DNA from 2 places in the Diaphorobacter sp. MNS-0 genome. Region 1 is predicted to be linked to the other one. Evidence: riboswitches for the same ligand, from Rfam matches in the RefSeq annotation. Region 1 holds a riboswitch; the other holds the start of a gene.
The links. Region 1 has a riboswitch for cobalamin ahead of K2L43_RS05620 (TonB-dependent receptor domain-containing protein). Riboswitches for the same ligand answer to the same signal wherever they lie in the genome.
Positions count from the first base shown of each region.

Region 2: it holds a riboswitch for cobalamin, as region 1 does, so the genes downstream of both, bluB (5,6-dimethylbenzimidazole synthase) here and K2L43_RS05620 (TonB-dependent receptor domain-containing protein) in region 1, are expected to answer to the same signal.

Region 1 covers NZ_CP080761.1:1,172,515-1,175,975, reverse strand. Annotated here, with positions in the region: gene K2L43_RS05620 (TonB-dependent receptor domain-containing protein) at 1-1,358, opposite strand, end outside; cobalamin riboswitch at 1,438-1,682, opposite strand; gene K2L43_RS05615 (hypothetical protein) at 1,717-1,956, shown strand; gene K2L43_RS05610 (cell division protein ZapA) at 1,953-2,297, shown strand; gene K2L43_RS05605 (sulfite exporter TauE/SafE family protein) at 2,938-3,461, opposite strand, start outside.
Region 2 covers NZ_CP080761.1:2,837,687-2,841,147, forward strand. Annotated here, with positions in the region: gene K2L43_RS13540 (DUF2334 domain-containing protein) at 1-168, opposite strand, end outside; gene cobT (nicotinate-nucleotide--dimethylbenzimidazole phosphoribosyltransferase) at 334-1,392, opposite strand; gene bluB (5,6-dimethylbenzimidazole synthase) at 1,497-2,258, opposite strand; cobalamin riboswitch at 2,303-2,495, opposite strand; gene K2L43_RS13555 (cobyric acid synthase) at 2,526-3,461, opposite strand, start outside.

The sequences.
Region 1 (3,461 bases):
CGCGCGCCCAGCTCCACGTTGCGCCCCTTCTCGGGCTGCAGGTCGGGCGCGCCGTATTCGCTGAAGCGGTGGTAGAGCGTGGGTGCACGGAAGGACGTGCCGGCCGCTGCCGTGACGCGCCACTGCGGCGTAATGGCGTAGCCATAGGACAGGCTGCCCGTGCTTTTGCCGCCGAACTCGCTGTCGTCGTCATAGCGCAGGTTGGCCTGCAGCGTATGGGCGCCCTGGTTCAGGCCATAGCCCAGCGCGAGCGCGTTCTGTGAGCGGTCACGCTGGAGGTCGCCCACGAACTCGGTGGCGGGGTTGTGCAGTTCGTCCTCGCGGCGCTCCAGCGCGGCTGTGAACAGATGCGCGCCCAGGCGCCACTCGTTTTGCAGCAGGTAATTGTGCAGCGTGGTCTCGGTCATGTAGAAGTTGGGCCGGGTGCTGTATTCACTCTGCCCCTGCGTGACCTGCAAGCGCGTGCTGTACACGTCGCTCCACTTGGCCAGCCATGCCAGGCTGGCCGTGCGCAATTGGTGGTGATTGCGGTCGTCGGCCGTTTTGCTGCCGTCGTACTGCGAGTTGAGGTTGCTGGCCAGCAGCGTGCCCTCCAGGCGATGGGTCGTGTCGAACTGCACGCCCAGTCGGGCATTGGCAGAGGTGCGGCGGTAGCCGTCTTCGTCCGGGTTGTAGGCGGAGCCTACGCGGGCACTGAAGCCATCGGCGCGCTCATGCGACAGCCCCAGCGCATAGTCCACCTGCTCGGTGCCGCCACTCACGCCGGCCTGCACCGTCCGCGTGCCCTGGTTGCCCAGGCCCACGCCCACGTAGGGCGCCGGCGCACCCTCACCCCTTTTGGTGAAGAGCTGGATCACGCCTCCCATGGCATCCGAGCCGTACACAGCAGCCGCTGGCCCGCGCACGACCTCGATGCGGTCGATCTGCGACAACGGGATTTGCTCCCACACCACGCCGCCGGTGGATTGCGAGTCCAGGCGCACGCCGTCCAGGTACACGGCGGTAAAGCGCGACTCCGCGCCGCGCAGGTAGACGCTGCCATTGCTGCCCTGGCCGCCATTGCGCGTGATCTGCACGCCTGGCAGGCGCGAGATCACGTCAATGACGCCTACCGCGCCGCTGGCCTCGATAGTTTCACGGTCGATGACGGACACATCGGACACGATGTCGGCCAGCGGCCGGGCCACGCGGGTTGCCGTGATGACGGTTTCACGCAGTTGGGGTTCTGTGGCTGCCTGGGCCAGCAGGGTCTGGGACACGGCGGGGAAAGCGGCGGCCAGCGCCAGCGGCAGCACGGCGACGCGCGCGTGCACGGAAAGCGCACTCAAGCGCACATTGAACGGACGGGTGTTTGTCATGTGGGGCAAACAGAGAGATCGCCACGGCCGACCTCCCCGTCGGCACCTGGGCATAACGGCCCAGGTTTCACAAAAGGAAACGCGGAGCCACCTCGTTGGCCGGTATCCGGGCTGGCGGAACGCTCTGCATCGCCTTCCCAAACGCTTGTTCAAGGCGCTCAGTGGCTTGTCAATGAAGAGGGAGCCGAGGTACGGCTCATCCGCTGACCGTTGCGGGGGCAGCGCAGGCACAGGACGCACTCCATGGCGGAGGGCCCCTCCCTGCTTCCCGTTGAACTGCGGCATGTGAACCACGCCGCTAGCACCAACTGCGCAATTTTACGATGGTTCGCACGCCGATCCCTACAATCGGCAGCGTATGGCCTCCCCCTCTTCCATCGACCAGATCGCCGAGCGCGTTGAGCGGCTGCTGCTGCGCCATGCCGAGTTGCAGCGCACCAATGCCCTGTTGGCGCAACAGGTCGCGGCGCTCACCCAGGAGCGCGATTCCCTCCAATCCCGCCTGCAGGCGGCCCGTGCCCGCGTGAACGCATTGCTGGACCGCCTGCCTGCCGAGCCCGAACTCCCCGGCACTGCCGAGACGAAAGACGCGCCATGAAGCAGATCGAGGTACAGATCCTCCAGCAAAGCTATCTCCTGGCCTGCCCGGACGGCCAGGAGTCGCGCCTGCTGGAGGCGGTCGAGCGCGTGGATACCGCCATGACGCGCATCCGTGACGCGGGCAAGGTACGCGCGCGCGAGCGCATCGCCGTGCTGGCGGCCCTCAATCTGGCTTTCGAGATCGCCGACCGCGAAGCCGCCGATTTGGCAGCCGCCTCAGCCCCTGCGCGCATCGCCCCCACCCCGGTCGCGCCGCACGTGCACGACAGCGATGAGCGCGTGCAGCAGTTGCTCCTGCGCCTGGACGAGGCGCTGGGCGAGGATGGGCGCCTCCTATAACCACTACGGCGAAAGCCTGCCCCCTGGCTGCACACGGGCGGCCCACTACAATGAACATGTCTGCGGTGCTGCCGGGCTTTATATTTCCTTGAACCAATGCTCATTGAGCACGGGCTTGGTACATCGCCCGGTGAGCGTGATCATCTCGCGTCAGATGAACCCAACGCCTGGCTGCCCTCGCCCACCTGAACCCCCGGTTCAGGATGCCGGTCCGGTGGCATTCGCAGACACCTTTTCTCCGGTAATCGCTTGCGCCCTCGCTCCGGGTGAGTGCCAGCGACCTCAATACCTGCTCAGAAAATCCGGCGCTCCGCGGCCAGCGCGCGCAACCCACCCATCTGCAAGGCACAGAGCAGACCTTGGTAGTCGTCGCACCGATGCCAAATATCCTGGCGTGGTTCGGGCGTTCCCATTCCTTCGGCAACCTCACTGATACGCAGCGCGCGCCCCAGACGTACGGTGGCGCATCCAGTAAGGCAGCGATGGGTAGCTGGATTTCTCCACGTCGATGAGAACAGACTCGTCACTTCCGCTGGTAGAGATCTGACAGCGATACGTCACGCCTGAGCGTCTCAGTTTGCACCATTCGCTTGCCACGGCATGCTTCGCAGAGCCGCTGTGGTTCCACAAAACGCTGTTTTCAGGGCACGCACCACGGCGCCGGCTGCCCATGGACAACCTCCATCCATAGCGCCCATGCACCCAGGGAAAAAAGCACACCACCTGCCAGCCGAGACCCCCACGCCCCACCCTTCACGCCGATCCAAGCGCGAATGCGGCCAAATGTCCACGGCCCCAGCACCAGCCATACACCGCTTCCCACGCCAAACAGGACCATGCACAAGGCTCCGCGGAGCACGCTTCCGCTGAGAGCGGCGGTCAACAGTGCGGTATACAGCAGGCCGCATGGCAGGAGCGCCCAGGCCACACCCGCGGTCAGGAGCCCGCCAGGCCGAGAGACCAAGGGCTTGACCTTCGCCCAGACAGCACGCCCCGCCCGCTCAACCCACAAGGGCTGCTGCGCTTGCACCATCATCATCCCTCCCCACGCGAGGATGAGCACGTGCATCAGCGTCCAAAGGGGGCGCAATGCCGAGGTGCTTTGCCCCAGCCATGCGAGTTGCTCCATAGCCAGCGCAACCACCGCCCCTGCGGCGCCGTAGC
Region 2 (3,461 bases), 1.7 Mb from region 1:
CAGCTCCTCATCCGCCCCGAACTCGAAATACTGCAGGTTGCCCAGGTTCTCCGGCAGCACGCGCAGGCCATAGCGGTCGCGCTCGATGACGAAGGGGAAGAACTGGTCCACCATGTAGTCCCCGGCCTTGAGGTCGGGCTGGTCGGACGTGTAGTACCAGGGTTTCAATAGGTCACTTGGTAGAGAAGATTCTTACTACTTTTTCATCAATTGGCAAATTAGATCAACAGTATTTAACTATTTACCGGTGCGTGATAGGACCGCTTCTGGTTGCACAGCCCCGTCGAATTCCTCATGCGCCCATCCTGAAGATGGCAAGTGCCGGCAAGACACTTAGCGCATCGCTCCGTCCACCCCGGCCGCTTGAAAACTCGCCATCTCGCGCAGCACGCGGCATGCCGACTCCAGCAACGGCCAAGCCAGAGCGGCACCTGAGCCTTCTCCCAAGCGCAGCCCCAGGTCCAGCAGCGGCTGCGCCTGCAAAGCCTGCAGCATGTGGCCATGGCCCCGTTCGCCGGAGCGATGGGCAAACACACAGCGCTGCAGCACGGCAGGCGCCAGGCGCACGGCCACCAGCACAGCCGCGCAGGTGATGAAGCCGTCGACCACGATCACACGACGCTCGGCGGCGGCCTGCAGCACGGCGCCGGTGAGCGTGGCGACTTCAAAACCACCCAGGGCGGCCAGGGCCTCCAAGGGCTGCCTAGCACCGGCGTTGGCCGCCAGCGCCTGCTCCAGCACGGCCTGCTTGCGCGCGATGCCTGCCGCATCCAGTCCCGTACCGGCACCCGTGCACTCGGCCAGCGGCACGCCTGCCAGACGCGCCAACAACAGCGACGCCACGGACGTGTTGCCGATGCCCATCTCGCCCAGCAGCAGCGCGTTGCCGGGCATGGCGCGCACGATATCCATGCCGTTGCGCAGCGCCTGGGCGCACTGCGCCTCGGTCATCGCAGGGCCGACGCTCGCGTCCTGCGTGCCCGCCGCCACACGGCAGTGCACCAGGCGAGGCGCATCGGGAACGGCGTCGCGCGCGGGTACTTCGCGCGCCACGCCGCAGTCGGCCACGGTGAGCTGAAGGCCGTGCTGGCGCGCCAGCACGCTCACGGCTGCGCCGCCTGCCAGAAAGTTCTCGACCATCTGCCAGGTCACGTCGCTCGGGTAGGCCGATACGCCCTTGGCCGCCAGGCCATGGTCGCCCGCGCACACCAGCATCTGCGGCGCCTGCAGCATGGGTGATTCGGTACCTTGGATCTGGCCCAGACGGAGGGCGAGTTGCTCCAGGCGCCCCAACGCACCCAGTGGTTTGGTCTTGTTGTCCAGCTTGTGCTGCAGGGCTTGGGTCAACGGCCGATCGGTGAGGTCAGCAATGAAAGGCAGGTCGATGATCATGGCGTGTTTCGATTGTCAAAAAAGGTCCAGCGCGGCCCCGACTCACGGGGCGCACATCAAGAGGTGGCCGTATTGCGGGGCGGGCCCCATGCGTTGTGGCTGGCTTATGCCGGTGCGGTCTGGCGACTGCACTGCGCCGCAGCCTGGTCGCACCGCAGATGCGCGATGAGCGGCTGCTGGTCGTCGCGCTGCCCCCATTGCTCGAAGTACACCAGGTCTTCCACGGGCAGGCGCGGAAGCCAGCCAGCGGTTTCCAGTTCGGGCTTGGCATGGAAGTGGCTGACATAGCCGACACACAGGTAGGCGATGGGGGTGATGCCCTTGGGAATACCCAGCGCCTGCTGCAGGTCAGCCTGGTGAAAGATGCTCACCCATCCCACCCCAAGCCCCTCGGCGCGCGCGGCGAGCCACAGGTTTTGCACGGCACAGACGCTGCTGTACAGGTCCATGGTTTTCATGTGGGTACGCCCTACCACCACCGGACCGGTGCGCTCGCGGTCGCACGTGATGCAGAGGCCGATGGGCGACTCCAGAATGCCCTCGAGCTTGAGACGCTGGTATACCGCGCGCTTGTCGCCCTCGAACATACCGGCCGCTTCGGCATGGGCCTTGGCGAAGGCACCATGCACCCGGCGCTTGGTGTCCTGCGATCGCACCAACAGGAAGTTCCATGGCTGCATGAAGCCTACGGAAGGCGCATAGTGCGCCGCGGTCAGGATGCGGCTGAGCACCTCGTCCGGTACCGGGGTGGGCAGAAACTGCCCGCGCACATCACGGCGTGAAAAGATGGTGCGGTAAATGGCGTCGCGGGCCTCTTGCGTAAAGGCGTGAACGCTTTGCGTGGCTTGCGCCTGCGCGGTATTCATGGCAGTCCCCTGTGCGTGAATAGGTCGCACGCTGCCTGGCCTTGCAGCGCGATGAACGTTCAGGCCGGTCTTCTGGCTTGGATTCATCTGACCCGCCGCGCCTTCCCGGCCTTGGCGGCCAGTGGCATTGAGCGGGGGTCATCTTCCTTACAGCGTTGGGCACGCGGCGGACTCCAACCGCCTTCCCGATTCTCCCTTTGCCTTGCGGCAGCGGGCACCTGAGGACGGGGATGATAACAACCGCAATTCAACCGCAGTTATCGTCCTTTACTGCGCAGCGAGGGCATCCAACGCCCTGGGCTCGAAGTGCCGTGCGATGCCGGCGGCCAGCCCCTCAAACACCGCATCCAGTGTCGGAGCATCGGCACCGAACAGTGCCCGCAGCACGGCTGCGTCCTCGAACAGGCCGTGCAGGTACAGGCCCAGCACATTGCCCCCGGGGTTCTGCCACGCCAACCCGGGCATGATTTCGCGCGCCACATCGCCGCTGGCTGCCATGGCCGGGTGCTGAGCAGTCTGGCCGTGGTGGATTTCATAGCCTTGCACAGCCACGCCGGCAAGATGCCGCCAGGCGCCTTGTACGGCGCCGAAGCACTGGCGCGTGGGCCGCACGGTCTTGGTGGCCTCGAAGCTCGTCACCAACGGCAGCAGGCCCAGGCCTGGGCCATTGCCGTCCACCCCCACGGTGTCGATCAACGCCTCGCCGAGCATCTGCAGTCCACCGCAGACTCCGAGCACACGGCCACCGCGTGCCGCATGGGCAGCAATCGCCGCGTCCAACCCCTGTGCGCGCAGCCAGGCCAGGTCAGCCGCCGTGGCCTTGCTGCCGGGCAGGACGATCCAGTCGGCGCCCTCCACATCCGCGGGGCTGCGCGCCCAGGACAGACGCACACCCGGCACATTTTTGAGCGGCTGGAATTCGTCCAGATTGCTGATGCGCGGATACGCCACCACGGCGATGCGCGTATGCACGGCACCGACGGCGGTGGAGCGCATGTCGAACACGCCGTCCTCCTCGGGCAGGCCATGGTTCCACTGCATCGGAATGGTGGCGACGACGGGCACGCCGGTCTTGTCCTGCAGCATTTGCGGCGCTGGCGCCAGCAGTGCCTCGTCGCCCCGGAACTTGTTGAGCACGAAGCCAGCGATGAGCGCGCGTTCTTCCTCGGGCAGCAACGCCCATGTGCCAAACAGGTGGGCAAA